One region of the Pseudomonas sp. JV414 genome, then DNA from elsewhere that is predicted to be linked to it. Evidence: predicted binding sites of a transcription regulator. Region 1 holds the regulator's gene; each other region holds the start of a gene.
The links. The regulator FliA, encoded in region 1, starts transcription of late flagellar genes. The targets are predictions, from matches to a motif close to CTAAAGTTTNNNNNNNNNNNGCCGNTAA.
Positions count from the first base shown of each region.

Region 2: motA (flagellar motor stator protein MotA) is a predicted target of FliA. The motif match lies at 1,682-1,709, and genes of this name have one in related genera.
Region 3: flgM (flagellar biosynthesis anti-sigma factor FlgM) is a predicted target of FliA. The motif match lies at 3,262-3,289, and genes of this name have one in related genera.
Region 4: F6R97_RS15655 (methyl-accepting chemotaxis protein) is a predicted target of FliA. The motif match lies at 4,816-4,843, and genes of this name have one in related genera.

Region 1 is NZ_VYKC01000022.1:42,544-49,905, reverse strand. Features, by position in the region: gene F6R97_RS24160 (chemotaxis protein CheA) at 1-290, opposite strand, end outside; gene F6R97_RS24155 (protein phosphatase CheZ) at 344-1,132, opposite strand; gene F6R97_RS24150 (chemotaxis response regulator CheY) at 1,155-1,526, opposite strand; gene fliA (RNA polymerase sigma factor FliA) at 1,694-2,434, opposite strand; gene fleN (flagellar synthesis regulator FleN) at 2,431-3,261, opposite strand; gene flhF (flagellar biosynthesis protein FlhF) at 3,378-4,703, opposite strand; gene flhA (flagellar biosynthesis protein FlhA) at 4,715-6,844, opposite strand; gene F6R97_RS24125 (hypothetical protein) at 6,985-7,362, opposite strand, start outside.
Region 2 is NZ_VYKC01000009.1:198,732-206,093, forward strand. Features, by position in the region: gene motB (flagellar motor protein MotB) at 1-758, opposite strand, end outside; gene motA (flagellar motor stator protein MotA) at 762-1,613, opposite strand; gene F6R97_RS11905 (HDOD domain-containing protein) at 1,780-3,312, shown strand; gene F6R97_RS11910 (rhodanese-like domain-containing protein) at 3,422-4,237, shown strand; gene asd (archaetidylserine decarboxylase) at 4,257-5,117, shown strand; gene F6R97_RS11920 (hypothetical protein) at 5,368-7,158, shown strand; gene serB (phosphoserine phosphatase SerB) at 7,278-7,362, opposite strand, start outside.
Region 3 is NZ_VYKC01000005.1:107,781-115,142, reverse strand. Features, by position in the region: gene F6R97_RS09280 (glutamine synthetase family protein) at 1-29, shown strand, start outside; gene F6R97_RS09275 (MFS transporter) at 101-1,483, shown strand; gene F6R97_RS09270 (flagellar brake protein) at 1,548-2,294, opposite strand; gene F6R97_RS09265 (flagella synthesis protein FlgN) at 2,383-2,850, opposite strand; gene flgM (flagellar biosynthesis anti-sigma factor FlgM) at 2,899-3,225, opposite strand; gene flgA (flagellar basal body P-ring formation chaperone FlgA) at 3,404-4,165, opposite strand; gene F6R97_RS09250 (chemotaxis protein CheV) at 4,247-5,179, shown strand; gene cheR (protein-glutamate O-methyltransferase CheR) at 5,227-6,054, shown strand; gene flgB (flagellar basal body rod protein FlgB) at 6,422-6,829, shown strand; gene flgC (flagellar basal body rod protein FlgC) at 6,833-7,276, shown strand; gene flgD (flagellar hook assembly protein FlgD) at 7,292-7,362, shown strand, end outside.
Region 4 is NZ_VYKC01000013.1:165,310-172,671, reverse strand. Features, by position in the region: gene F6R97_RS15665 (YifB family Mg chelatase-like AAA ATPase) at 1-1,249, shown strand, start outside; gene F6R97_RS15660 (aldose 1-epimerase family protein) at 1,256-2,470, opposite strand; gene F6R97_RS15655 (methyl-accepting chemotaxis protein) at 2,732-4,708, opposite strand; gene F6R97_RS15650 (LysR substrate-binding domain-containing protein) at 4,894-5,814, opposite strand; gene F6R97_RS15645 (NorM family multidrug efflux MATE transporter) at 5,972-7,360, shown strand.

The sequences.
Region 1 (7,362 bases):
TCCAGTGCTTCGAGAACCACGTCCATCAGTTCCGAGTCGACGCGTCGTTCACCCTTGCGCAGGATGTCGAACACGTTCTCGGCGATGTGACAGCACTCCACCAACTCGTTGAGCTGGAGGAAGCCGGCGCCCCCTTTTACAGTGTGAAAACCGCGAAAAATTGCATTGAGCAAATCCGCATCATCCGGTCGGCTTTCAAGCTCGACCAGCTGTTCGGACAGTTGCTCTAGAATCTCGCCGGCCTCAACCAGGAAATCCTGAAGGATCTCTTCATCGGCGCCGAAGCTCATTAAGGGGGTGCTCCTGAGGTCTAAAAACCTAAAAAACCTAAAATGCTAAAACTCTAAAATCCTAGGCTGGATAACAAATCGTCCACATCGTCCTGACCGGACACAACGTCTTCTCTTTTATCGGCATGAATCTGCGGACCTTCACCCTGAGAGAGATGTTTTTGTGGATCTTTTTCAGCCAGCATCGCATCACGGTCATGTTCGATACCCGCAAAGCGGTCTACCTGGCTGGCCATGAGCACGAGCTTGAGCAGATTGCTTTCAACTTCGGTGACCAACTGGGTCACGCGTTTGATCACCTGACCGGTGAGGTCCTGGTAATCCTGGGCCAGCAGAATGTCGTTGAGATTGCTCGACACGACGCGGTTATCTTCGCTGCTGCGTGTCAGGAAACCGTCGACGCGCCTGGCCAGTTCGCGGAACTCTTCAGCCCCGACTTCGCGACGCATGAACCGTCCCCAATCCGTGCTCAGCGTCTGAGCTTCGTCGCTCAGGCTGTTGATCAGCGGCGTGGCGTTTTCCACCAGATCCATGGTGCGGTTCGCCGCGGCCTCGGTCAGCTTGACCACATAACCCAGGCGCTCGGTGGCATCCGTGATCTGAGACACTTCCTCGGCTTGCGGCATGTGCGGGTCAATCTGGAAATTGACGATCGCGCTATGCAGCTCGCGGGTGAGCTTGCCTACTTCCTGGTACAGGCCGCGGTCACGGGTCTGGTTGAGCTCATGGATCAGTTGCACAGCGTCGCCGAACCTGCCTTTTTCAAGGCTCTCGACCAGTTCGACCGCGTGTTTTTTCAGGGTCGACTCGAAATCGCCCTGTGAAGATTCTTTATGCTCCATAGCTCCCCCGTGGCGCAGTACATCAACCGATGCGTTCGAAAATCTTCTCGATTTTTTCTTTCAACGCCTGGGCTGTGAAGGGTTTGACCACATAGCCATTAACACCGGCCTGGGCCGCTTCGATGATTTGCTCGCGCTTGGCTTCAGCGGTCACCATCAGCACCGGCAGGTGCTTGAGCTTTTCATCGGCGCGCACGTGACGCAGCAGATCGATACCGGTCATGCCAGGCATGTTCCAGTCCGTTACCAGAAAGTCGATGCTCCCACTGTTGAGAACCGGGATGGCAGTGGTGCCATCGTCAGCCTCGACCGTGTTGGTGAACCCAAGGTCACGCAACAGGTTTTTTATGATCCGCCGCATCGTTGAGAAGTCATCAACGATGAGGATTTTCATGTTCTTGTCCAATTCGACCTCCAAGCAGTCTTAAACGCGCCCAGCACCTGGACGCGCCATTTCAATCAATCCGGCAAAGCACTCAATGACTGTCTGGAGCACAACAGATCGAGACCGATGCAGTTCAACACCACACCAGCTCCATTCGCAGTGTCCCCACACTGCCTTCAGCGCGCTCGCCACTCCCCCAAACGCCCCCGCAAACGGGCCGCGCACTGGCTGTGTAACTGGCTGACCCGCGATTCGCTGACCCCCAGGACCTCACCGATTTCCTTGAGATTCAACTCTTCGTCGTAGTACAGCGCCAACACCAGTCGCTCACGCTCCGGCAAATTGGCAATCGCGTCCGCCAGCGCCGCCTGGAAGCGTTCATCTTCCAGATCGCGTGACGGCTCGAGATGAGCACTGGCGCCATCCTCATGCAGCCCTTCGTGTTCGCCGTCCTGCAACAGATCGTCGAAACTGAATAAGCGGCTACCGAGGGTGTCGTTCAAAATCCCGTAATAATCGTCGAGACTCAATTGGAGTTCGGCCGCAACCTCATGATCTTTAGCGTCACGACCGGTTTTAGCTTCAATCGAGCGAATCGCGTCGCTGACCATGCGGGTATTGCGGTGAACCGAACGTGGCGCCCAGTCCCCCTTGCGCACTTCATCGAGCATCGCGCCGCGGATTCGAATGCCCGCGTACGTCTCGAAACTCGCGCCTTTGCTGGCGTCGTATTTGGTTGATACTTCAAGCAGGCCGATCATCCCGGCCTGGATCAGGTCTTCGACCTGGACACTGGCCGGCAAACGCGCCAGCAAGTGGTAGGCAATGCGTTTGACCAGTGGCGCGTAACGCTCGATCAGCTCGTACTGCGCGTCACGTGCCGACTTCTTGTAGAGGTTGTAGCCACTGGCTGTCATAGGACGGGTCCTGCCGTTTGTTGCACGAGGCGTTCGACGAAAAACTCCAGGTGCCCGCGTGGGTTGGCCGGCAGTGGCCAGGTATCGACCTTCTGCGCAATGGCCTTGAACGCCAGGGCGCACTTGGAACGCGGGAAGGCTTCGTAGACGGCACGCTGTTTCTGCACGGCCTTGCGCACGCTTTCGTCGTAAGGCACCGCACCGACATATTGCAAGGCGACGTCGAGGAAACGATCCGTGACCTTGGTCAACTTGGCGAACAGGTTACGGCCTTCCTGCGGGCTTTGCGCCATGTTGGCCAGGACGCGGAAACGATTCATGCCGTAGTCGCGATTCAGCAGTTTGATCAGTGCGTAGGCGTCGGTGATCGAGGTCGGCTCGTCACACACCACCAGCAAGACTTCTTGCGCTGCGCGGACGAAACTGACTACCGAGTCACCAATGCCCGCAGCGGTGTCGATCACCAATACGTCGAGGTTGTCGCCGATGTCGCTGAAGGCCTGGATCAGGCCGGCATGCTGGGCCGGGCTCAGATGAACCATGCTCTGGGTGCCGGATGCGGCCGGGACGATGCGGATACCGCCGGGCCCTTGCAACAGTACGTCGCGCAGCTCACAGCGGCCTTCGATCACGTCGGCCAGGGTACGTTTGGGTGTCAGCCCCAGCAGGACGTCGACGTTCGCCAGCCCCAGATCGGCATCCAGCAGCATGACGCGCCGGCCGAGTTCAGCTAGAGCCAGGGACAAGTTCACTGACACGTTAGTCTTCCCGACGCCACCTTTGCCGCCGGTCACCGCGATCACCTGTACGGGATGCATGCTGCCCATGTTATTTCTTTACCTTGTCTTGCATAGACGGAGGCCACATTACTGGCTGCGCGTTCAGCGACTGAACAATGCATGGCCGACCATCGATGTAGGTACAAAAAATGTTCATTAATACCTCAGCCAACCTGCTTGGTCGGGCTGTGGTAAATATCAGCGAACATATCAGCCATGGCTTCTTCGCTGGGTTCTTCCTGCATTTGCACGCTAACGGCGCGGCTGACCAACTGATGACGACGCGGCAGATGTAAATCATCCGGAATCCGCGGGCCATCGGTCAGGTAAGCCACCGGCAATTCATGACTGATGGCCAGGCTCAACACCTCACCCAAGCTTGCCGTTTCATCCAGTTTAGTCAGGATGCAGCCGGCAAGGCCGCAACGTTTGTAACTGTGGTAAGCGGCGGTTAGAACCTGTTTCTGGCTGGTGGTTGCCAAGACCAGATAATTTTTTGATTTGATGCCGCGTCCGGCCAGGCTTTCGAGCTGCATGCGCAGTGCCGGATCGCTGGCCTGCAGGCCGGCGGTATCGATCAGCACCACGCGTTTGCGCAGCAAGGGCTCCAGCGCCTGCACCAGGGATTGACCTGGGTCGACGTGGGTGACCGACACGTTGAGGATGCGGCCCAGGGTCTTGAGCTGTTCCTGAGCGCCGATGCGGTAGCTGTCCATGCTCACCAGCGCGATGTTCTGCGCGCCGTACTTGAGCACGTAACGGGCCGCCAGCTTGGCCAGCGTGGTGGTCTTGCCCATGCCGGCCGGGCCGACCATGGCAATCACACCGCCCTCTTCCAAGGGCTCGACTTCCGGGGTGGCGATCATCCGCGCCAGGTGCGCGAGCAACATGCGCCAGGCCTGACGGGGTTCTTCAATGTCAGTAATCAGCGCCAGCAGATCGCGCGACAACGGGCCGGACAGGCCGATGCGTTGCAAGCGGCGCCAGAGGTTGGCCTGGGCCGGACGGCTGCCTTGTAGCTGATTCCAGGCCAGCGAGCCAAGTTGCACTTCCATCAGTTCACGCAGGCTGTTGAGCTCGAAACGCATCGAGTCGAACGCACGCGGATCGACGCCGGTCGCTGCGGCAGGCGCAGGTGCCGAGCGCCGAGGCTCGGCCAGTGTCGATTCAATCAGCGGCTCGGCGGCGGTCAACGGCAGGCCGGCGAACAACTGTCGATTGGTGCTCTTGTCGCTCTCGCCATCGCCACGCAGACTCAGTTCGGCCTGGGCGGTGACGATCCGCGACTGGGTCTTGCGCAGCTCGTCCTCGAGTTCCATGTTCGGAACACGCGGGGCCAGCGCCGACAATTTGTAATCCAGGGCAGCCGTCAGCTCGACACCGCCGGCGATCCGGCGATTGCCAATGATGGCGGCATCTGCGCCCAGCTCATCACGAACCAGTTTCATGGCCTGACGCATATCGGCGGCGAAAAAACGCTTAACTTGCATAAACCACTACCTCAGCCGTTGGGCCCTACTGTCGCAACGATGGTCACTTGCTTGTTGTCAGGGATTTCCTGGTAAGCCAACACATGCAAACCCGGGACTGCCAGTCGGCCGAATCGCGAGAGCATCGCGCGAACCGGACCGGCCACCAGCAGAATCACCGGTTGACCTTGCATTTCCTGACGCTGCGCCGCTTCGATCAACGAGCGTTGCAGTTTCTCTGCCATGCTTGGCTCCAGCAGAACGCCCTCTTCCGAGCCTTGTCCTGCCTTCTGAAGACTATTGAGCAATATTTGTTCCAACCTTGGCTCCAAGGTGATCACAGGCAGCTCCGACTCAGTGCCTACAATGCTTTGCACGATTGCACGGGATACGCCGACGCGCACCGCGGCCACCAAAGCGGCAGTATCTTGACTCTTGGCGGCGTTGTTCGCGATGGCTTCGGCGATGCTGCGAATGTCCCGTACCGGCACCTGTTCAGCCAGCAATGCCTGCAAGACCTTGAGCAACTGCGACAGAGAAACCACCCCCGGCACCAGCTCTTCGGCCAGTTTCGGTGAGCTTTTGGCCAGCAATTGCATGAGTTGCTGGACTTCTTCGTGGCCAATCAGCTCGCTGGAGTGTTTGTACAAAATCTGGTTCAAGTGGGTTGCCACTACCGTACTGGCATCGACCACGGTGTAACCGAGGGATTGCGCCTGGGCACGCTGGCTGATTTCGATCCAGACCGCCTCCAGACCAAAAGCCGGATCTTTGGCGGTAATGCCGTTGAGCGTGCCGTAGACCTGCCCCGGGTTGATCGCCAGTTCGCGGTCCGGGTAAATCTCGGCCTCGGCCAGGATCACGCCCATCAGGGTCAGGCGGTAGGCGCTTGGCGCCAGGTCGAGGTTGTCACGGATATGCACAGTCGGCATCAAGAAACCCAGGTCCTGGGAGAGCTTTTTACGCACACCCTTGATCCGTGCCAGCAACTGCCCCCCCTGATTGCGATCCACCAGCGGGATCAGGCGGTAGCCGACTTCCAGGCCGATCATGTCGATCGGGGTCACGTCGTCCCATCCGAGCTCCTTGGTTTCCTGGGCGCGGGCCGGCGATGGCAGCAATTCCTGTTGACGCTTGACCTCTTGCAGGGCCTGAACCTTGACCACGTTCTGCTTCTTCCAGAACAGGTAAGCGCCGCCAGCCGCCAGGGCTGCCATGCTCAGAAAAGAAAAGTGCGGCATGCCCGGCACCAGGCCCATCACCGCCATCAAGCCAGCAGCCACGGCCAGGGCTTTCGGTGAAGCGAACATCTGACGATTGATCTGCTTGCCCATGTCTTCCGAACCGGAAGCACGGGTCACCATAATCGCAGCGGCAGTCGACAACAGCAGTGATGGCAATTGCGCCACCAAACCGTCACCGATGGTCAACAAGGCGTAAACCCGACCGGCATCGCCAAAGGTCATGCCGTGCTGGAAGATACCGACCGCCATGCCGCCGATCAGGTTGATGAACAGAATCAGCAGGCCGGCGATGGCGTCACCGCGAACGAATTTGCTGGCACCGTCCATCGAGCCGTAGAACTCGGCTTCCTGGGCCACTTCCATCCGGCGCAGTTTCGCCTGGTTCTGATCGATCAGGCCGGCGTTCAAGTCGGCATCGATCGCCATCTGTTTGCCGGGCATTGCATCGAGGGTGAAACGCGCGCTCACCTCGGAAATCCGCCCCGCACCCTTGGTCACTACGACGAAGTTGATGATCATCAAAATCGCGAAAACCACGATACCAACCACGTAGTTACCGCCGATCACCACTTCACCGAAGGCCTGGATCACCTTACCGGCAGCGGCATGGCCGTCCTGACCGTGGAGCATCACCACCCGTGTCGAGGCCACGTTCAGCGCCAGTCGCAGCAACGTCGCCACCAGCAGAATGGTCGGGAACACCGCAAAATCCAACGGCCGCAAGGCGTACACGCAGACCAGCAATACGACGATGGACAAGGCAATGTTGAACGTAAAAAACACGTCCAGCAGGAACGGCGGCACCGGCAACATCATCATGGCCAGCATGACCAGCAGCAACAGCGGCACACCCAGATTGCCCCGACTGAGGTCGGCAACGTTTGTGCGTGCAGTGTTGATTAACTGAGAGCGATCCACCGGTTTTCCCCGTTCCTTTAAAGCAAACTTTTGACGCCTGAAACAGGCGCAGGGCGGCTACTGCAAGAAGCCTTCCAACTTTTTGCAGGCCGCCGAAAGAGTTTGAGAAACGCTCTGAAACAGGATCGCCGCGGACGGACTCAGGTTGCAATCCTGATGTCGTTGGCGCTGATTTTTCCGAAGGCGAGCTGATGACCGCGCATGTAAAGCATCCCGCGATTCATCGGTGCGCCGTCGACCTCCACCAGATCCTCATACACATACCCCAACGTCAGGACATGACCGGGCGCCCTCTCCAGCCGCGTATGCCCTTGCATCAAGCCAAGCCCCCAAAAAAAACTGACTACAGGCAGATCGCCGATCACAATTTCCCGCTTACGATCTGACCAGCGAAAATACTGCCCGCAGGTAATAAAAATATCATTGCCTACCACCTCGAACGTGGGCTTCGCATAACGCCGCGCAAGGCTGCCCTCCGTCCATTGATCGAAGTAATTGCCCGCCCAGCTGAAAACTTC
Region 2 (7,362 bases), on a different contig from region 1:
TCGAACAGCGCCGACGAGGCATAACCCACGACTCGCGCTACCTGAGAGTCCGGATAGCTGCCGGCGATCAATGCACGGCGGGCCGCGTTGGCACGGTTGGCCGAGAGTTCCCAGTTGCCGAAGTCGCCGGCGCCTGAGTACGGCTTGGCATCGGTGTGACCGCTGATGCTGATCTTGTTCGGCACCGCTTTGATGGTGTCAGCCATGGCCAGCAGGATGTCTTCGAAATACGGCTTCAGACGCGCACTGCCGGAGTCGAACATCGGGCGGTTCTCGGCGTCCACGATCTGGATGCGCAAACCGTCCTGGGTGATCTCGAAAAGGATCTGGTCCTTGAACTTCTGCAGCTGCGGATTTTCTTCGACCTTGTTCTGCAACTCTTGCAGCAGCAGTTCCAGACGCTCCTTCTCGACCAGCTCGGCCATGCCTTCGACCTGCTCGGAGTCGATAGTCACCTTGTCCGGCTGAGGCTGGGATTTCACCTCGGGGTTGAGGGTGTTCTCCGGCGCCAGGGTCGGCGAGCCGCCCAGATCGATGATGTACGGCGTGCCGCTTTCGCTAAAACCGACCGGATCCTTGAAGTAACCGGCGATGGCGATCTTTTGTTCCGGCGTTGCCGTGGACAACAGCCACAACACCAGGAAGAACGCCATCATCGCCGTCGCGAAGTCCGCGAAGGCGATTTTCCAGGAGCCCCCGTGATGCCCGCCCGCGTACTTTTTGACGCGTTTGATGATTATCGGCTGGTTATTTTCCATGACTTAGCGACCGCGAACCGCTTGTTCCAGCTCAGCGAAGCTAGGACGGTGCGCCGGGTACAGAACCTTGCGACCGAATTCCACTGCCAGCGATGGCGGCATGCCGGAAGCCGAAGCCACCAGCGAGGCCTTGATGGCTTCGTAGACGTTCAGTTCTTCCTTGGCATCGTGACCCAGGGCGTGGGCCAGCGGGCCAAAGAAACCGTAGGCTGCGAGAATACCGAAGAAGGTACCTACCAGAGCCGCACCTACGTGCAAGCCAATCATTTTCTGGTCGCTTTCACCCAGGGAAGCCATGGTCACCACGATACCCAATACCGCCGCGACGATACCGAAACCCGGCATGGCATCGGCGATGCCGTTGACTGCGTGGGAGGGGTGATCCAGGTCTTCCTTGAGGCTGGTCAGTTCCATGTCGAACAAACCTTCAAGCTCATGGGGAGCCATGTTGCCGGAGGACATGATGCGCAGGTAATCGCAGATGTACGCAGTCATGCGGTCATCTTTCAGGACCGCCGGGTACTTGGCGAAGATCGGGCTCGCGGCGGCATCTTCGATGTCACCTTCGATTGCCATCATGCCTTCGCGGCGGCTCTTGTTAAGAATCTCGTAAATCAGCCCCAGCACTTCCAGGTAGAAGGTGTGGTTGAAACGCGAACTGAACATACTCAAGGACTTCTTGAGCACGTGCATCGTCATATGACCGGGGTTGGCCTGCAGGAATGCACCAAGGGCCGCGCCGCCGATAATCATCACCTCGAAAGGCTGGATGAGGGCGGCAATCTTGCCGTGGGAAAGCACGTATCCGCCGAGCACGCTCGCGAATACGACGATGATGCCGATAATTTTAGCCATAGGTAGGAGAGCACTTACTGAGTCGGGTTCAAGGTCATATTCGGAAGTTAAAAAATCTCTTCTTCTCCTTATCGGCAAAACTGCGCCAGACTATAGCCAGTTCAATCGAAAAGCTAATTTAGCCCGCGCCGGGCACAGGTAATGCAGACAATGATCGCGTGCAACCATGGCTAACGAAACGAACGTCCCAACGCCAAAACCAACCACGCTCGAAGGCTGGGTCAAGCTTCTCGATGGTGTACGCCTGCCGGTTCCGCAAGCCAGTCACGACCAAGTCTGCAAAGCCATCCGAGATAACCGTAGTTCGCTGCGAGACATCGCCGAACTGATGCAGAACAGCCCGGCTCTTGCCTTGAGCGTGATTCGCGAAGCCAACCGCCATACTCATGGCAGCATGACCGAGCCCGCTGAAAATCTTGAAGTGGCGATCAATCGGCTCGGTTTGAAACGCACCGAAGAATTGCTCGAGCGCCTGCCCGCCGAACCCCAATTGCAGATACCTGTCGCCTTGCGCCAGCTTCAGTTGATCAGCCAGCACGCCACCCAACAGGCCAATGGTTTTTTTGCCGGTCGCCTGGCGCGGTTGTGGCAGGACATCCACTGGGGCAGCCTGCTGTTTCTTTCGCCACTGTGGCCCATGGCGTTGACCCATCCGCAGTTGCTTGAAGAATGGGAGCTGCGGGTCATCTATAAAGGCGAGTCGGCGCGCAAAGTCGAAAAGCAATTGTTCGGCGTGCGCCTGCTGGAAATCTGTCTGGCGCTGGTGGACACCTGGCGTTTGCCGATCTGGGTGCAGCAGGGTTATCGGCTGCTGCGCAGCGAACAACGCGAGCTGGTGAAAGTGCTGCGCATCGCGCGTGACAGCGATCACCCGCTACGCCAACAGAACCGCCTCGATGACGACCCGACGCTACGGCGCTGGCTCAATCAGCCCGCCAATACCGTGCTGCTGGCCAACGGTCTGGCGTTGTCGGCACAACAGGCCTGGGACAGTCCCCACTGTGAACGCTGGCAGTTCCTGACCAGCCTTTACCTGCAAATACCGATGGATGAGGTGCAACAACAATTGCACCAGCAAGCCGCCAATAGCGCCCGCCAACACGCCATGCCGGACCTCTGGCATCCGGCCGAAGCGCTGATCTGGCCGTCGGGCATAAACCGTGCTCACGCCGGTTTGCTGCCGGCCCCGGCGCCGACCGCAGAAGACCTGGCGAAGTGGCGCAAGCAATGTGCCGAACTGCTGGTGGAGCCGAGCCCTTTCACCAATGCCATGCACTTGACCACATCGGCCCGAGACGCCCTGGTGGCGTGTGGGATGCGGCGGGTGATGATCCTGATGGCCGACCGCACGCACGCTAATCTGCGTGTGCACCAGACTGCCGGGTTGCCCAAAGAAGTGGCCGGCCTGAACCTGGTGGTCAGCCAAAGCACCGTGCTGCAGCGCCTGCTCGCGCAACAGGCCCAGGTGCGCCTGGCGCCGTCCAACAACGCACAATTCTCGGCCCTGTTGCCGGCCAGCCTGCGTAAACAGTTCAGCGGTGAGCACTTGCTGCTGCGTTCCCTGGTCAACAACGGTCGAGTGATCATGATCGTGGTGGCGGATCAGGGCGGCGGGCCGTTTTCGGAAATTACCGTGCAGGCTTTTGGCAAAACCGCGCAATGCATCGAAAAAGCCCTGCACAGCTTTAGCCAGCGCTAGGGCCAACCACCAGGGCCTGTTTTCAGTTTTTTCCTATGCCGAAATAACTGATAACAGGCCCTCATGACGCTGCGCTACAATCCTCCCCTTTGTGCTCTGGAGACCTCACATGTCTGACTTCTCTGGCTTGGCGCTGGTGATCGAGCCGAGCGACCTGCTCCCGCGTCTCGACTCCCGCGAACTGATTCTGGTAGACCTGACCAGCAGCGCCCGCTATGCCGCAGGGCATATCCCCGGGGCACGCTTTGTCGATCCAAAACGTACTCAACTGGGTCAGGCACCTGCGCCGGGCCTGCTACCGACCCAGGCCACGCTTGAAGCATTGTTCGGCGAACTGGGGCACAACCCCGATGCGGTCTACGTCGTCTATGACGACGAAGGCGGCGGTTGGGCCGGGCGCTTTATCTGGCTGCTGGATGTCATCGGCCACAGCAAGTATCACTATATCGATGGCGGCCTGCCGGCATGGCTGGCAGAAGGCTTGCCGATGTCGATCCAGATCCCGCCTGCGGTCGGTGGCCCGGTCGCCCTGACCCTGCACGATGAACCCATCGCCACCCGCGAATACCTGCAAAGCCGCCTCGGTGCCGCTGACCTGGCGATCTGGGACGCACGTGGGCCGCTGGAATACTCCGGCGAGAAAGTGCTGGCCGCCAAGGGCGGGCACATTCCTGGCGCGGTCAATTTCGAGTGGACAGCCGGTATGGATCAGGCGCGCAACCTGCGCATCCGCACCGACATGCCGAAAATCCTGGAACAACTCGGCATCACCAAAGACAAAGAAGTCATTACCCACTGCCAGACTCACCACCGTTCTGGCTTCACGTATCTAGTGGCCAAGGCGCTCGGTTATCCGCGAGTCAAAGGCTACGCCGGCTCTTGGGGCGAATGGGGCAACCATCCCGACACGCCCGTAGAGATTTAAGGTTTTTTAAGGACAGTTAATGAAGAAGCGTTTGTTTATCCTCAGCCAATACCTGCTGCCTCACCACTTGATCTCGCGACTGGCTGGCTGCATTGCCGAATGCCGCGTGCGCTGGTTCAAGAATGCCTTCACTGCGTGGTTCGCCAAGCGCTATCAGGTGGATATGTCTCAGGCGCTGGTCGAAGACCTGACGGCTTACGAGCATTTCAACGCGTTCTTCACTCGCGCCTTGAAAGACGGCGCTCGCCCACTGGACCAAACCCCCGGCGCGATCCTCAGTCCGGCCGACGGTGCCGTCAGCCAGCTCGGCCCGATCGAACACGGTCGTGTTTTCCAGGCCAAGGGCCACAGCTTCAGCGTGCTGGAACTGCTCGGTGGTGACGCAGCCAACGCAGCGCCATTCATGGGCGGTGATTTCGCCACCATTTACCTGTCACCCAAGGATTACCACCGTGTGCACATGCCGCTGGCCGGCACTCTGCGCGAGATGGTCTACATCCCCGGCCGGATCTTCTCGGTCAACCAGACCACCGCTGAAAACGTACCGGAACTGTTTGCTCGCAACGAGCGTGTGGCGTGCATTTTCGATACCGAGCGCGGGCCGATGGCCGTGGTGCTGGTGGGCGCGATGATTGTGGCGTCGATCGAAACCGTGTGGGCCGGCTTAGTGACACCGCCCAAGCGCGAACTGAAAACCTTCCGTTACGACGAAGCGGCCCGTGCGCCGATCCATCTGGAGAAAGGCGCGGAATTGGGTCGCTTCAAGCTCGGCTCTACGGCAGTCGTGCTGTTCGGGCCGGATCAAGTGAAATGGGCTGAAGGGCTGGGCGCCCTTTCGCCAGTGCAGATGGGCCAGGGCATCGGCTTGCCAACCGCCTGATCCCGGACCCGCCGCCCGGGTTGTCTTCCGGGCGGCGCATTCCCCTGTAGGAGCTGCCGAAGGCTGCGATCTTTTGATCTTGATCTTCGGCAGCTCCAAACTGTCAAAAAGCAAAATCAAAAGATCGCAGCCTTCGGCAGCTCCTACGCGGGCCAGTGCGGCGTAAACATCGCGACACCTCCTCCCGCGCTCATAGCTGCTACAGTCAAGTCATTCACTGCCCATTTCCCGGTCGGAGTTTGTCTACGGCATGAATGAGACCAATCCTGTCCTGCTGCTACGCGCACCGATCCCGACGCAGTCGCGTCTGTCTTTCTGCGAAGCCACGCCTCGCGATCTCAAGCGCTGGATCGCCAACCTGCCCAAAGCCAACATCGGCGAAACCGCTCGCCAGTTGTATCAAGGCTTGAGCGAACTCAACCAACTGCTCACACCCAGCGACAATCGTCTGCAACTGCTCGAACTGCTGCGGCCCGAGGTGTATTACGTCTGCAAGCACCTGGAGCGGCATTTCCTGCATCAGGCGATTGTGCTCGACGAGCGCTCGCGCAAGATCGCCAACCTTTGCCAGGCGCTGCAGAGCCACTTGGCGATCGGCTACAAGCAAATCATCATCCGCATCACACCGCGCTTCAGCAAGGACCGTGCGCCGCTGCTGACCCAGGCTTTGCAACGGGCAATCCATTGCCTGAACGGCGCGTTGATCCGCGCCACTGAACTCTATTGTCCAGTGCCCGAAAGTCTGTGGCTCGAGTTACATCAGCTGTACCGGATTGGCTGTCAGTTCCAACTGCAACATTTGAGCGTGCGCGATGAACTGGCCAGTCAGACGCAAAGCCTGAGCATCGAGCAAACCTACGTCGTCGCCCTCCTGCTGGAGGCTTCACGCTGCAATCAACTGCGCCAGAGCCAGATCGCCCGACTCGCGGAGGTGCTCGAACCCTGGAGCCAGTGGATCAAGCTGCAACCGGCCAAACCGGACAATGGGCTGTTTGCCATCGCCCCGGATCTCGACACCGGGCCACGTTACCGCTCCAAATTCCTCGCCGAACAACAGGAGAGCTTGCTGGGGATTGACCCGCAACCTCTGGTCGCGGCCATCGAAACCCATCTGCAACAGTCAGCCGACAAGGCATCGCCGCTGCCCGTTCCGACGGGGCTGAATCTGGATACGCTGCAACACCTGCATGCCGCCTGGGGCCAGGCCGCCGAGCGCAGTTTCCAGCGCACTGTCGGCCACGGCACGTTGACCCTGTGCGTGGGCATGAGCGCATTGCATTTTTATCTCGGCGGGCAACGCTCGTTCAACGACATCCTGAAGAAACCCGGCGCCCGCCCCGCCCAGTTCTCGGCTACCGACCCGACAAGTCGCGCCAAAGACCAATGGAGCCAGGCCTTCGACGCCGCCCCCCATGGCACCACAGATACGCTGCTGCCTTACGAAGAGATCGAATACCCGCACCTTCAGAACGATGACAGCCACGAGGCGGCCGACCGCCAACAGCATTTCCCGACCTATGCGCTGCCGGTGATCAATCACAGCCCTGGCGGCTATTGCCTGGCTTGGCCCGGCGCCGTGCCCGCCGAGCTACAGGCTGGCGAAATGGTCGGTATCGAGGATGCTGCCGGTCAAGGCTGGAGCATTGCAGTGGTGCGCTGGATCCGCCAGGTGCGGGGCGGCGGCACGCAGATGGGTATCGAGCAAGTCGCGCCTTGCGCCGAACCCTGCGGTCTGCAACTGATGCGCTCCCACGACGAGCACAGCCAGTACTTGCGTGGGCTTCTGCTGCCTGCCATCAGTGCCATCGACCTGCCGGCCACCCTGCTAACACCTCGCCTGCCGTTCCAGGAAGGCAATAAGGTGCTGATCAATACCAACGGCGAGGAACGCCGGGCCGGACTGGAGCGTCGGGTGGCGAGTACCAACAGTTTCAATCAGTTTGCCTACCGTTCGCTTGAGACAGCCAGAAACGAAAACGCCGCAGGGAGCGGCGCGGTCGGGGCAGTGGAAGAGTTTGATTCGTTGTGGAAGTCGCTGTGAGCGTGAGTCCACGAAACCGCGGCGCGCCCAATCGCGGGCAAGCCCGCTCCCACAGGGTCTGCACTATCCTTGTGGGAGCGGGCTTGCCCGCGAAGAGGCCCGCCCAGACAACCTGAAACTCAGAGCTGCCCGTCGCGATCCCGGAAGCCCAGCAGGTACAGCACGCCATCGAGCCCAAGGGTGGAAATCGCCTGCTTCGCCGAT
Region 3 (7,362 bases), on a different contig from region 1:
AACGGCGTGTTCTAGCAGCCCAGGCCTGACGACCCGTCGCCGTCGGGCTATCGTTTGTCGATAGTCCGATATTCACTGCAAGGAGCCGCTCGGAACGCCGATGCGCCAAATCTTGAAATCTTTTCGGGGGCTTTATTTTGCCTCGCTGATGATGTTGATCGGCTCGGGTCTGTTAAGTACTTACCTTGCCCTGCGCCTGGCGGCCGATAACGTCGACAGCCTGTGGGTCGGTGCCTTGATGGCCGCCAACTATTTCGGCTTGGTGCTGGGCGGCAAGATCGGCCATCGGCTGATTGCCCGGGTCGGGCATATTCGAGCTTATTCAGCCTGCGCCGGGATTGTCGGCGCGGCAGTGCTGGGCCATGGCTTGGTGGACTGGCTGCCCGCGTGGCTGTTTCTGCGGGTGATCGTCGGCCTGGGCATGATGTGCCAGTACATGGTGATCGAAAGCTGGCTCAATGAGCAGGCTGAAGCCAATAAACGTGGGGTGGTGTTCAGCGGCTACATGATCGCCTCGTACCTGGGGCTGGTGTTGGGTCAACTGATTCTGGTCATGCACCCGGGCCTGGGTCTGGAACTGCTGATGCTGGTCGCACTGTGTTTCGCCCTGTGCCTTGTGCCGGTGGCCCTGACACGGCGGATTCACCCGGCGCCTTTGCACCCGGCACCGATGGAGCCACGGTTCTTCATCAAGCGCGTGCCGCAGTCATTGAGTACGGTGTTGGGGTCGGGTTTGATCGTCGGTTCGTTCTACGGTCTGGCGCCGCTGTATGCCTCGCAGCAAGGATTGTCGACCGAACAGGTCGGTCTGTTCATGGGCAGCTGCATTTTTGCAGGCCTGGTGGTGCAGTGGCCGTTGGGTTGGCTGTCGGACCGCTATGACCGGGCGCTGTTGATCCGCTGCTTCGCGTTCAGCCTGGCGCTGGCTGCATTGCCGCTGGCGATCATGCGGCAGGTGCCGCTGGAGGTGCTGTTCATCGCCGGTTTTTTCTGTTCGTTGGTGCAGTTCTGCCTGTACCCGTTGGCGGTGGCGTTTTCCAACGACCACGTCGAGGGTGATCGCCGGGTATCGCTGACGGCGATGCTGTTGGTGACCTACGGTGTCGGTGCGAGTATCGGACCGTTGGTGGCCGGGGTGTTGATGAAGCTGTTCGGCAGTCAGATGCTCTATGCCTTCTTCAGCTTCTTCGCCTTGGTGCTGGTGTGGCGAATCCGCCCGAAAGCGGTCACCAACCTGCATCAGGTGGACGATGCTCCACTGCATCACGTCGCCATGCCGGACAGTATGTCGAGTTCGCCACTGGTGGCTTGCCTTGACCCGCGAGTCGATGAGCAGGTGGTGCAGGATCAGATGCAGAACCCGGTCAACCCGGAAGCTGATTTGAGTCCGGATGCCGAGCCCGAATCAGCACCTGAAACGGATTCGGAACCCGAAGACCCTGACACGGGTCGCGAGCAAAGTTTTACCGAAGCAAGGCCTTGATCAAGGCATAAAAAAACGGGCAGTCACCGCAAGGGATTGCCCGTTTTTTTATGGGAGTGGCGTATCAGAAGTCGTCTTTATCGAAGCGCCGCGCTTCGCGCTGAAGCTGATAGACGAACCGCTCGACCTGCCGCTGCACCAGGCCGCTCATGTTGTGAAAACGCACGCCGGCAAAGGTGGTGTTGATCTTTTCTTCGAAGTGCAGGTAACGCAGTTCGACCGGTGCCGTCATGCTGCCGAAGGGCAGGGCGGCGGCGAAGCGGTCGTAGACCTGGCCCAGTTGCAGACGGGCGGTGATGTCGCCCTCGAAGCGCAACTTGCAGCCGGTGGCGGAGATGTCCAACAGTTTGCCGCTGATGGGAGCCTTGAGTTTGTCGCCATCCAGGTCAACATTGACCAGTTGCGCCAGCTTCAACGCGGCGCGGAAAGCATTGCGGCGCTGGTGATAAACCACCTCATCGGGCAGCGCGCCACGGTAGCAGCGGCCATCGCCGGATTCATCGATGGTCAGCGGGCCGTTGCTTTCCCAGGCGATGCGCACGCCGTCGTGAAAGCCTTCGACCTTGAACGGTTCGCCGGCCAGCAGAAAGCGTTCGCCATCGCGAGGGATCATTTCGTCCAGAGCGATCATCTTACTGTCACGGTCGACGTCCACCAGATAACTCTGAAAGCGCTGGCTGCGCTCGTGGAACGTGATGATCAGCGGATCATGGCTGTCTTGCAGCTGTCGCAGATTGCCGGAGATTTCCAAGGGCGTGGTGAGCACCTTGGGAGGCTGCGTAGCCTCTTCCGCGCTTAAGGCATTGAACACGGGATATCAATCTCCAGACAAATATGACTACCGGCCATCATTCTGCCAGCATGTTTCGCGTCTTGATAGAGCGTGCTCATGGAAAGGCTCAAGCCTGACTGAGCGGGCGTGGTTTTGCGAGTTTGGAGGTTGAACCACGGGCATCATAGAGCGCTGGCGGCTCGCCGCCGGTGAGGATTTTCAGCTGGTTGGCCGTGGCGGCCTGCTGCACCAGAATCGACTGGCCATTGTTAACGTTGGTGGCCTGGCACTGGGTCAGGAGGTCGGTCAGCACGTCGCTCTGTGCCAGCAATTGGTCGCCAATGCTCGAATGGCTGGCAAGTTGCTCAAGGCCCTGGCGATTGGTCGGCAGGTTGAGGCTGGCGAGGATTTCACTGCGCTTGCGGCCATGCTGCTCGAGCAAAATGATCATTGCCTGTTTCTGCGCCAGAATGTCTTCGAGCAGTGGCATGTCGCGACCGTGCAGTGCGAGGGACTCGGTTTGCAGCAGCTCCAGCAGGTGTTGCGCCGGGGCAAAGTCGTCGATGATCAGTTGCAGTAAATTAGTGTCGTGCATGGCTGGCCTTGGGTTTTAAGCGTCCAAAAGCCTGGCGCCGGCGGTGGCCTAGCGCTGGGCTTCGAAGTTGAGCAGTTTGCTGGCTACACGGTTGCTGTCGACTTTATAGCTGCCATCGGCAATCGCTGCTTTCAACTCGGCCACGCGGGCGTTGTCGACGGCAGGCTGATCGCGCAGCTTGTCAGTGACCTTCTGCAACTGTTGAGCCTCATTGCTGAGGTGTACCGATTCCCCGCTTTTGGTGGTACTGGCCTGTTCGGCCGGGGTATTCAGCGGCGTGGATTGGCCGGCTTCGGCGGTTTCCTTCGCAGCGCTGGTACGTGTACTGCCCGTAAGTGACGAGGAGCTGTTTAAACGACTGAAATCGATGACCATGACAAAAAACCTCTGGGTATTTGGACGCTTGCCATGTTTTCGGCTCTCCCCCGGAAAACTTTAGGCCCATTTATCAATGAGCTTGCATGCGCCAGCGCGTGTCCTGCATGCGGCACAGTTTAGGCAACAGCCGAGTGGCGCGCCATATATTCACGAACACAGAGCCCTGCATGGCCGCTCACATAGAAACTTCCACTTGGCCCGGCGCGGTGACTTGCGCCTTGATGACCCGCTGGGAGTTAAGGTTTTTCACGCGAATCTGTTCGCTCATGCCGCCGTTGGACAGCGCTTCACCCGGCATGCGTACACTGAGCGTACCACTGCGGGCGGTAATCACCACCTGATCGCCCTTGCGAATGACTTCCGCCTGTTCGAGGTGCACCAGGGTAATGACCTGATCGGCGACCATTGGTCGGGTAAGTTTTTGTCCGATCGCCTCATCGACGGAGGTCAGAAAACCCTGATTTATCAGGCTGATATCGCGTTCGCGAAGGGTTACGTCCTGAGGCTCGATAATCCCTGTGCGCTTGAGGGGGCGAGTGGTGGTCACGATGTCGCGAAACAGCCGTACTTGAGCGGGTACGAAGACTGTCCAGGGGGAGGCGCCCTCGCAGCGGACCTTAACCGTGACCCGGCCCAGAGGCCTCGCGGGGCTCTCAAGGGTGGCTGTCAATTCCTTGTCGCACATAGGCATGCGCAGGCGCGGATCGAGCTGGTTGACCTCGATCTCGTAGCGTCCTTGTGTTTGACTCGTGGCCAGATAGTCTTCTACGGTGAATTCAAGAAAGCCCTGAGTGACGCCGATAAGCATGTCAGGCAAGGTAACCGCGTCAGCAAGGGCAGGGCTGCCAGCGTTGAACAGGCAAGCGGCCGACATTGCGCAGAGCAATCTGCGGCAGGTTGATGTCAGGTGTCGGAAAAATGTCGGTTCTGTGTTCATAAGAGTTAAAAAGCAAGCGCCGTGCCGTTTAGTGATGAATGTGCGTCGCAACACACTTAGCGTTGGTGTAGGAGTCTGGGCATGGCTGGTGTAATGGATTCGGTGAACCAGCGCACGCAACTGGTGGGGCAGAATCGCCTTGAGCTGTTGTTGTTCCGTCTTGACGGCCAGCAGCTGTATGGGATCAACGTGTTCAAGGTTCGTGAGGTGCTGCAATGCCCCAAGCTGACCCTGATGCCCAAGTCCAGTCCTGTCGTGTGCGGTGTGGCAAATATCCGGGGGGCGACCATTCCGATCCTTGATCTGGCGATGGCGACCGGTTCCGGAGCGCTGAAAGATCAAAGCAATCCCTTCGTGATCATCACGGAGTACAACACCAAGACCCAGGGTTTCCTGGTTCGGTCGGTGGAACGCATCGTCAACATGAACTGGGAAGAGATTCATCCGCCTCCCAAGGGTACCGGGCGCGATCACTACCTGACGGCTGTGACTCGGGTCGACAATCAGTTAGTCGAAATCATCGACGTCGAGAAGGTGCTGGCGGAAGTGGCACCGACACCGGAAGCGATTTCGGTGGGCGTGGTGGATGTCGAGACTCAGCACAAGGCGTTGTCCTTGCGCGTGCTGACGGTCGATGACTCATCGGTGGCGCGCAAGCAGGTGACCCGTTGCCTGCAAACGGTCGGTGTCGAAGTGGTGGCGTTGAACGACGGCAAGCAAGCGCTGGATTACCTGCGCAAGCTGGTCGACGAGGGCAAGAAGCCGGAAGAAGAGTTCCTGATGATGATTTCCGACATCGAGATGCCGGAAATGGACGGGTACACCTTGACGGCCGAGATCCGCAACGACCCGCGCATGCAAAAGCTTCATATCATCCTGCACACTTCATTGTCGGGTGTATTCAATCAGGCGATGGTCAAGAAGGTCGGCGCCGATGACTTCCTGGCCAAATTCCGTCCTGATGACTTGGCATCCCGGGTGGTCGACCGGATCAAAGCAGCAGATATCAGCTAGGGGCGCTTTGCCCCTGGCGGTCAACACGATTTAAAGAGGCCGCATCATTGTCTACGGGTAATTTGGATTTCGAACAGTTCCGGGTCTTCCTGGAAAAAGCCTGTGGCATTTTGCTCGGTGAAAACAAGCAATACCTGGTCTCGAGCCGTCTCAACAAACTGATGGAACAGCAGGGCATCAAATCGCTGGGTGAGCTGGTTCAGCGCATCCAGACTCAGCCGCGCAGCGGTTTGCGCGAGATGGTGGTGGATGCCATGACTACCAACGAAACCTTGTGGTTTCGTGACACCTATCCGTTTGAAGTCTTGAAGAACAAGGTATTGCCTGAAGCGATCAAGGCAGCCCCCGGCCAGCGCCTGCGGATCTGGTCGGCGGCGTGCTCGTCGGGCCAGGAACCGTATTCGCTGTCGATGTCCATCGATGAGTTCGAGCGGGTCAACATGGGCCAGTTGAAGATGGGTGTGCAGATCGTTGCCACTGACCTGTCCGGCACTATGCTGACCAACTGCAAAACCGGCGAGTACGACAGCCTGGCCATCGGCCGCGGTCTGTCGCCCGAGCGCCTTCAGCGTTACTTCGACCCGAAAGGGCCGGGACGCTGGGCCATCAAGGCGCCGATCAAGAGTCGGGTGGAATTTCGCTCGTTCAACCTGCTGGACAGCTACGCAGCCCTGGGCAAGTTCGACATCGTGTTCTGCCGCAACGTGCTGATCTACTTCTCCGCCGAGGTGAAGAAAGACATCCTGTTGCGCATTCACAGCACGCTGAAGCCGGGCGGTTATCTGTTCCTTGGCGCGTCCGAAGCGCTGAACGGTTTGCCGGATCATTACCAGATGGTCCAATGCAGCCCGGGGATCATTTACAAGGCGAAGTGATTCGTTGACGGCATAAAAAACGGGAGTCCTCAGGGGCTCCCGTTTTTTTATGCCTGTAATTATCTCTCAAAATCACCACAACCCCTGTGGGAGCGGGCTTGCCCGCGATAGCGTCGTATCAGTCGACATCAATGTAATTTGTTACACCGCCATCGCGGGCAAGCCCGGCTCCCACAGGGGTAAGTGTTGTTCTTCCGACTGCGATAAGCGGCAGAAAAGCGGCAGGCGGCGGAAATCGGTTGCCGCTTTTCTGGCATTGCCGCCTTGCCACCGCGCGCAAAGCCCCGGTTTACGGGCTTTTTTGAATTGGCACGGCGCTTGCTATGTCCATCGTACGAAAAATCAGGTCACCCGAAGGTTTCCCGACATGAGCATCAGCTTCGATAAAGCGCTCGGTATCCACGAACAAGCCCTGGGCTTCCGCGCTCAGCGTGCCGAAGTCCTGGCCAACAACATCACCAACGCCGACACCCCGAACTACAAGGCTCGGGATCTGGACTTCTCGAAAGTGCTCGCCGAGCAGAACGAGAAAACCAAAAACGGCAAGTTCGCCTTGAACATGACCAACAGCCGTCACATCGAAGCTGAAGGCCTGGGCAATGGCGGCGAGTCGCTGATGTATCGCACGCCGATGCAACCGTCGATCGACCAGAACACCGTGGACGCCCAGCTTGAACAATCAGCGTACGCGGAAAACGCGGTCAACTTCCAGGCCAGCTTCACCCTGCTCAACAGTAAATTCAAAGGGCTGGTATCAGCCCTGCGCGGAGAGTAATCCATGTCTCTATCCAGTGTTTTCAACATTGCCGGTAGCGGCATGAGTGCCCAGACCACTCGCTTGAACACCGTCGCCAGTAACATCGCCAACGCCGAGACCGTTTCGTCGAGCATCGACCAGACCTACCGTGCCCGCCACCCGGTATTCGCCACCATGTTCCAGGGCGGCCAGAGCGGCGGCAGCGATTCGCTGTTCCAGAACCAGGACGCTGCCGGTCAAGGCGTGCAAGTACTGGGCGTGGTCGAAGACCAGAGCAACCTTGAAGCGCGCTACGAGCCGAACCATCCGGCTGCCGATGGCAAGGGCTACGTCTACTACCCGAACGTCAACGTCGTCGAAGAAATGGCCGACATGATTTCCGCGAGCCGTTCGTTCCAGACCAACGCCGAAATGATGAACACCGCCAAAACCATGATGCAGAAGGTCCTGACCCTCGGTCAGTGATAAGGGGCGATTCACATGAGCGTTATCAGTGATGTACTGGCCAACTCTTCGGTCACGACCACTACCTCTACTGCCACCGGCAGCCT
Region 4 (7,362 bases), on a different contig from region 1:
TCTGGCGATTGCCTTGGGAATTCTCTCGGCCAGCGTGCAAGTGCCAACGTTGACGCTGGATGACGTCGAGTGCCTGGGAGAGTTGGCACTGTCGGGCGCAGTGCGGGCGGTTCGTGGTGTGTTGCCCGCTGCGCTGGCGGCGCGTAAGGCCGGGCGCACGCTGGTGGTGCCACGAGCGAATGCCGAGGAGGCCTGCCTCGCGTCGGGATTGAAGGTGATTGCGGTGGATCATTTGCTGGAGGCGGTCGCACATTTCAACGGCCACACACCCATCGAACCCTATGCGTCCAATGGCTTGCTCTACGCCAGCAAACCCTACCCCGATTTGAATGAAGTGCAGGGACAACTCGCGGCCAAGCGCGCGTTGCTGATTGCGGCGGCGGGGGCTCATAACTTGCTGTTCAGCGGACCACCAGGGACGGGGAAAACATTGTTGGCGAGTCGTCTGCCGGGGCTGTTACCGCCGTTGGCCGAGAGTGAAGCGCTGGAAGTTGCGGCAATTCAATCGGTCGCCAGTTGTGTGCCGTTGAGTCATTGGCCGCAGCGTCCCTTCCGACAGCCACACCACTCCGCTTCAGGCCCGGCACTTGTGGGCGGCGGCTCAAAACCGCAACCCGGCGAAATCACCCTCGCCCACCACGGTGTGCTGTTCCTCGATGAGCTCCCGGAATTCGATCGCAAGGTGTTGGAGGTGTTAAGGGAACCGCTGGAATCCGGCCACATCGTGATATCCCGCGCCAAGGATCGAGTGAGGTTTCCGGCCCGCTTTCAATTAGTGGCCGCAATGAACCCGTGTCCCTGTGGATATCTTGGCGAGCCCAGTGGTAAATGCAGTTGTACACCGGACATGGTTCAGCGCTATCGCAACAAACTGTCGGGGCCGCTGCTGGACCGCATCGATCTGCACCTGACGGTTGCTCGCGAAGCCACGGCGCTGAATCCTGCGTCGAAACCCGGCGACGACACTGCCACCGCCGCCGAGTTGGTCGCCGATGCACGAGAACGGCAACAAAAACGCCAGGGCTGCGCCAATGCATTCCTCGATTTGCCCGGCCTGCGCAAACATTGCAAGTTATCCACAATCGACGAAACCTGGCTGGAAACGGCGTGTGAACGGCTGACCTTGTCGCTGCGAGCGGCTCATCGACTGCTCAAGGTTGCTCGCACGTTGGCGGACCTTGAGCAAGTCGATGGCATTACCCGCGAGCACTTGGCCGAAGCGCTGCAATATCGGCCGACAACGCTCTAATCGGCATCACCCCTTGGTGAGATCAACCAACGGCGTCTGTCGCACCTCAGTCTCCCGCCCACCCTGAATCTCGCTCACCCGCTTCAACGCCTTATCCACAGCAGCCTTATCCGCCAACAAGCTGTAGCTGATCCCGAACTGCTTCTGTTCCTTAGGCCCAATCGTCGGCACCAGATTCAGTGGCCGCTGATACCGGCGGTTGTAGGAAAAACTCGTCCCCGGCTCCAGCCCCGTGACATAGCCCTGCCCTTGGGTATCGGTGTTTTTCCACAGGGAGAACACTGGCAGTGTTTGAGTGTTGAAGCCGACCGAAACCCCCAAGCTGCCGGCCTTGTTATGCAACACGGTCAATGTGTCGCCCTTGGCATCGGCATACGGCACCACGTTGTAGACCGTTTCGTCGTAGTCCTTGGTCGGTGCGCGGTAGGTTTGCCAGTCGGGCAGATCGCCCTTGGCCTTGTCGTTGAATGGCGACACTTGTTTCACCGGCGCGGCGAAGCGGGCGCCCTGTTCCAGGAATGGGGTGCTGAAGTTGCTGTGATACAGCGCCTGGTATTCCTTCGGATAGTCGCCGTTATTGGTCAGGGTGTCGTTGAGGGCGAACGCTACGCTGCCGGGTTCGGTGACCAGTTCGGTCGCGACGGAGAAGTCGACTTTCTTGAACGCCTGTTCTTTAAGCTCGCCGCGCAGAGTGATGGCGTACGGCGGTTTTTCATCGATGTGCAGGGTGACTTTGTTCGCAGGGATGTTAGCGGCCCGGCCGTGCAGGGTCAGCAGTTCGCCGTTGTCCATGCCGGGGTGGCCTACCCATTCGTAGCCGCAGCGGGTGACCAGTTCATTGAAACCTTCCAGCCAGCCCAGGCCACCACGGCCGTTGAGTTCGATGAAGGAAGGATTGACCACTTCCTTGACCGGCGAATCCCAGCCCATGCGCACATCGCCGACCGAGGCCTGCAGGACGTTCATGCCGCGAGTCGGTACTAGCGAAAGTTTCATCGTGCCGTTATCGATGTCGACGATGCTGACCCCTTCTTGCCGACCGCCGTGCAAGGTGCGCAGGGTGACGCTGAAGGGTTTGTCGGTTTTTACGCCGAGTTGCTGGCTGGTGATTTGCCAGTTCTGGGCGGCTTTATCGGTATCGAGCAGGACATAGTCCCAAGCCATGGCTTGGGAGGCAGCGGACAGTGCGCTGAGGGCAACAAAGAGTTTGAGCGGGGTCATGGCAGCAGCCTTTCTTGGAGTTGTGCCAATTTTATAGACTTGAAGAAACGTTTCAGCAAGCATAAAAATCGAGACACTGGTGCTAAATGCCAAGGAAGACTATTAGTGAGGAATTGATCCACAGCGTTGAGACAAATTGGGAATCGAGTCGATCCCTTCGCGGGCAAGCCCGCTCCTGATCTCCAGCGTTCACAAATACTGTGTTCACCGCAGATCTACTGTGGGAGCGGGCTTGCTCGCGAAGGCGATTTCAGAGGCGACTCAACGAAACCGGTCAACCTCATGCCGCAAGTCCGCCGCCAGCTTCTCCAGCTCTTTGGCAGTCACAGCCAGGTTCGACACCACTTCGCGCTGCTCACTGTTCGCCAAAGCGATACTTTGCAGATTGCTGCTGAGCAAGGTCGCGGTGCTGCTTTGCTCCTGGGTCGCAGTGGTGATCGCGGCGAATTGCTGACCGGCCGAGCGGCTTTGTTCATCGATCCGTGCCAGCGCCGAGGCGACGTTGGCGTTGCGCGACAGGCCTTCCTGCATCAGCACGTTGCCCTGCTCCATGGTGCTGATGGCGTTGCCGGTTTCCTGCTGGATGCTTTGGATCATCCCGGAAATTTCGTCAGTGGCCTGGCGGGTACGTGAGGCAAGGTTGCGCACTTCATCGGCCACCACCGCAAACCCACGACCTTGCTCTCCGGCGCGGGCAGCTTCGATGGCGGCGTTGAGCGCCAGCAAGTTGGTTTGCTCGGCGATCGCGGTAATCACCCCGACAATGCCGCCGATTTCCTGGGAGCGCTGCCCCAAGGTATTGATCACCGTCGCGGTGCTGTTCAGTGCACCGGCGATTTGCTCCAGGGATGAGGACGCTTCGTCCATCGACGTACGACCGATCTGGGTTTGCTGTGCGTTTTCCTGCGCCAGACGCTGGGTGTTGCCCATGTTGTCGGCGATGTTCAGCGAGGTGGCGCTGAATTCTTCTACGGCGCCAGCCATGCTGGTGATCTCGCCAGACTGCTGCTCCATCCCTTCATAGGCACCACCGGACAAACCGGATAAGGCCTGGGCACGGCTGTTGACTTCTCCCGACGCTCGGCGGATGTGCTCGACCATGGTCGACAAGGCCTGGCTCATCTGGTTGAAGGCGCGGGCAAGTTGACCGATTTCGTCATTGCTCGACACGTTCAGGCGAACGCTCAAATCACCGGCACCCAAGGCTTCGGCCTGACGCACCAGATCACCCAGTGGAGCCAGTTTGCTGCGCAGCAACCAGACCGCCGCACCGACCGCCAGCAGCATCGCCAGCAGACTGCCGATCGCCAATTGAATGCCGACGCTCCAGGTCACGGCGCGGATTTCGGTTTTCGGCATGCTCGCCACCACCGACCACGGCCCGCCTTCGAACGGCACGGCAACACTGTAAAAGTCTTGCGACTTGTCGTTCCAGAAGTCGCCTTTGCCCGGTGTCTTGGCCAGACCGACGATGCTCGAGACCGCCTGATCCAGCGCTTGTACACCGGCAATCGGCACCAGCCATTTGCCTTGTTCATCCAGCAACGCCAGGGAACCGGTCTGGCCGATGCGGAAGCGTTTGAGGTTGGCGAACTGCGCGTTCTGCGCGTCGGTGTAATCGAATCCTACGTACAGCACGGCAATGATCTTACCGCTGCTGTCGCGTACAGGAGTGTACTGCGACATGTAGAAGCGTTCGAAAAGCAACGCTCGACCCACGTAGCTCTGCCCCGCCATCAAACGGGCGTAAGCCGGGTTCGCGTGGTCGAGCAGAGTGCCGATGGCACGGCTGCCATCTTGTTTGCTGACATTCGTGCTGACCCGAATGAACTCCTCACCGCTGCGCACGAACACGGTCGCGACGCCTGCGGTCATCTGCTTGAACTCGTCGACTTCTGCGAAGTTGTTGTTCAACACTTCACTGCCCAAGTGCAGGCCCGGAGTCTGCACACCCGCCACGGTCACCGGCTCATCCGGATGCACGCTCAAACCGGCGCTGAAGCGCTTCTCGAACAGGCCGGCCAGGCGCTGGGTGCTTTCACGCAAGGTGCCGTGAAAGGTGCTCAGCTGATCGGCAAGCAAGCGGGCCTCACTGGCCAGATGCTCTTCGCGGGTGGCGAGGTTGGCGGTGTCCAGCGAGCGCAGGGCGAATACTGTACTGCCACTGATGACAATCGCCAGAATCACGGCAAGCGCAAGACCCAGCTGTGAGGCAATCCGAGCACGAGGTTGAGACATGACAGCTCCTGACCCAGTGGCCGGATCATTCTGATCCCATCGCACACTCGGCAAAATTTCTGATTGTGGGGAAAACATGGAACCTGCACGAAGGTCCCATCAGCAGATTTTCGGCGGCAAAGCTGAATACTTGAGTAATTAACGGGGATATGGCTCAAGGCCGCCATTGCGGCGGCTCCATCGATTCAGCCCAGGCGTTCGACATCCGGTAATTCCATGGCCCGGACCTCGCCTTGCAGGAAATCGCTGAGGCGGCGCAAACGTTCACCTCCAGGGCGGGTTTTCGGCCAGACCAGGTAATAATTCTCACCACTGGCGACGGCCGTCGGCCACGGCAAACTCAGACGTCCCTGCGCAACATCCTCCGCCACCATCAGCAAGTCGCCCATGGACACGCCGTAACCTCGGGCGGCAGCAATCATGCCCAGCTCCAGCGTGTCGAACACCTGACCGCCCTTGAGCGAGACTTGATCGGTCAGGCCCATGCGCTCCAGCCAGTTGCGCCAGTCACGGCGGTCCGGCGTCGGGTGCAGCAACTCAGTACTGGCCAGGCGCGCAACGTCCCACGGTTGATCCTTCAGAAGATTCGGCGCGCCCACCGGAATCAGCTCTTCGGGGAACAGGAAAGTCGCCTCCCAGTCCGGTGGAAAATGCCCATTGCTGAGAATGACGGCGCAGTCGAAGGGTTCGTGGTTGAAGTCCACCCGATCGATGTCCATCCAGGCGCTGGTCAATTGCACTTCGTTCCCCGGTCGCAGGTGGCGAAAACGGCTGAGCCGGGCCAACAACCAACGCATGGTCAGGGTCGATGGGGCTTTCATGCGCAAGATGTCGTCCTCGGCGCGCAAGGTATTGCAGGCCCGTTCGAGGGCGGTGAAGCCTTCGCGAATGCCGGGCAGGATCAGCCGCGCCGATTCGGTCAGTTGCAGGTTGCGCCCGCTGCGATGAAATAGCCGACAGGCGAAATGCTCTTCGAGCGTACGAATGTGCCGACTGACCGCACTTTGCGTGATCGACAGTTCTTCGGCGGCGCGGGTAAACGAGCTATGCCGCGCCGCCGCTTCGAATGCTCGAAGGGCATACAAGGGAGGAAGACGACGAGACATCGGGAAAGCTCCTATAGCGCGATTGCATCAACTTATCAGAAACTCCCCAGCATGAGTTTTAATCATGCCACCCATCCTTTTTATCCCTTTGTGCAAACCCCGCAGAGCGCCGAGAATCGACGCTTCCTGTTCTCTCTGACAATCGAGCGTGATGATCATGCAGCATCCAGCGCGTATTGAACTCTGGGCCATCCTGCGGCTGGCGGGGCCGTTGATTGCCTCGCAGTTGGCGCACATGCTGATGGTTCTCACCGACACGTTGATGATGGCGCGCCTGAGCCCCGAGGCATTGGCCGGCGGAGGCCTGGGCGCGGCGACGTATTCATTCGTGTCGATTTTCTGCATCGGCGTGATCGCCGCCGTCGGCACCCTGGTGGCGATCCGTCAGGGCGCGGGCGACATCATTGGCGCGGCGCGACTGACCCAGGCCGGGTTGTGGCTGGCATGGTTGATGGCGCTGGTGGCGGGTTTGCTGCTGTGGAACCTCAAACCGGTGTTGCTGCTGTTCGGCCAGACCGAAACCAACGTCCAGGCTGCCGGCCAGTTTCTGTTGATTCTGCCGTTCGCCCTGCCCGGCTACCTGAGCTTCATGGCGCTGCGCGGCTTCACCAGCGCCATCGGCCGGGCGACGCCGGTGATGGTCATCAGCCTCGCCGGTACTGTGGCCAACTTCCTGCTCAACTATGCATTGATCACCGGCATGTTCGGTCTGCCGAAAATGGGTCTGGTGGGCATCGGCCTGGTCACGGCGATCGTTGCCAACCTCATGGCGCTGGCGCTCGCGCTGCACATTCGTCGGCATCCGGCCTACGACGCGTATCCGTTGCGCCAGGGTCTGTCGCGGCCCAACCGTCAGTACTTGAAGGAATTGTGGCGCCTGGGCCTGCCGATTGGCGGCACTTATGCGGTGGAAGTCGGCCTGTTTGCCTTCGCTGCGCTGTGCATGGGCACCATGGGCAGTACGCAACTGGCGGCGCATCAGATCGCCCTGCAAATCGTCTCGGTGGCGTTCATGGTGCCGGCGGGGCTTTCCTACGCGATCACCATGCGCATCGGCCAACATTATGGGGCAGGCCAATTGCTTGATGCGCGGCTGGCCGGACGGGTCGGGATCGCCTTCGGGGCGGCGGCAATGCTCGGCTTCGCAATGGTCTTTTGGCTGCTGCCGCATCAATTGATCGGCTTGTTCCTGGACCACAACGATCCGGCGTTCCGCGAAGTTATCAACCTGGCCGTGAGCCTGCTGGCAGTGGCGGCGTGGTTCGAGCTGTTCGATGGCACACAAACCATCGCCATGGGCTGCATCCGCGGGCTCAAGGATGCCAAGACCACATTCCTGGTGGGTTTGGGTTGCTACTGGCTGATCGGCGCACCGGCCGCCTGGTGGATGGCCTTCCATTTGAACTGGGGGCCAACGGGGGTCTGGTGGGGGTTGGCGCTGGGGCTGGCGTGTGCGGCGGTGAGCCTGACGTTGGCGTTTGAGTGGAAGATGAAGCGGATGATCAGGCGGGAGCCGTCGTCAGAGCAGAATTTCGAGATCGCCTAGCC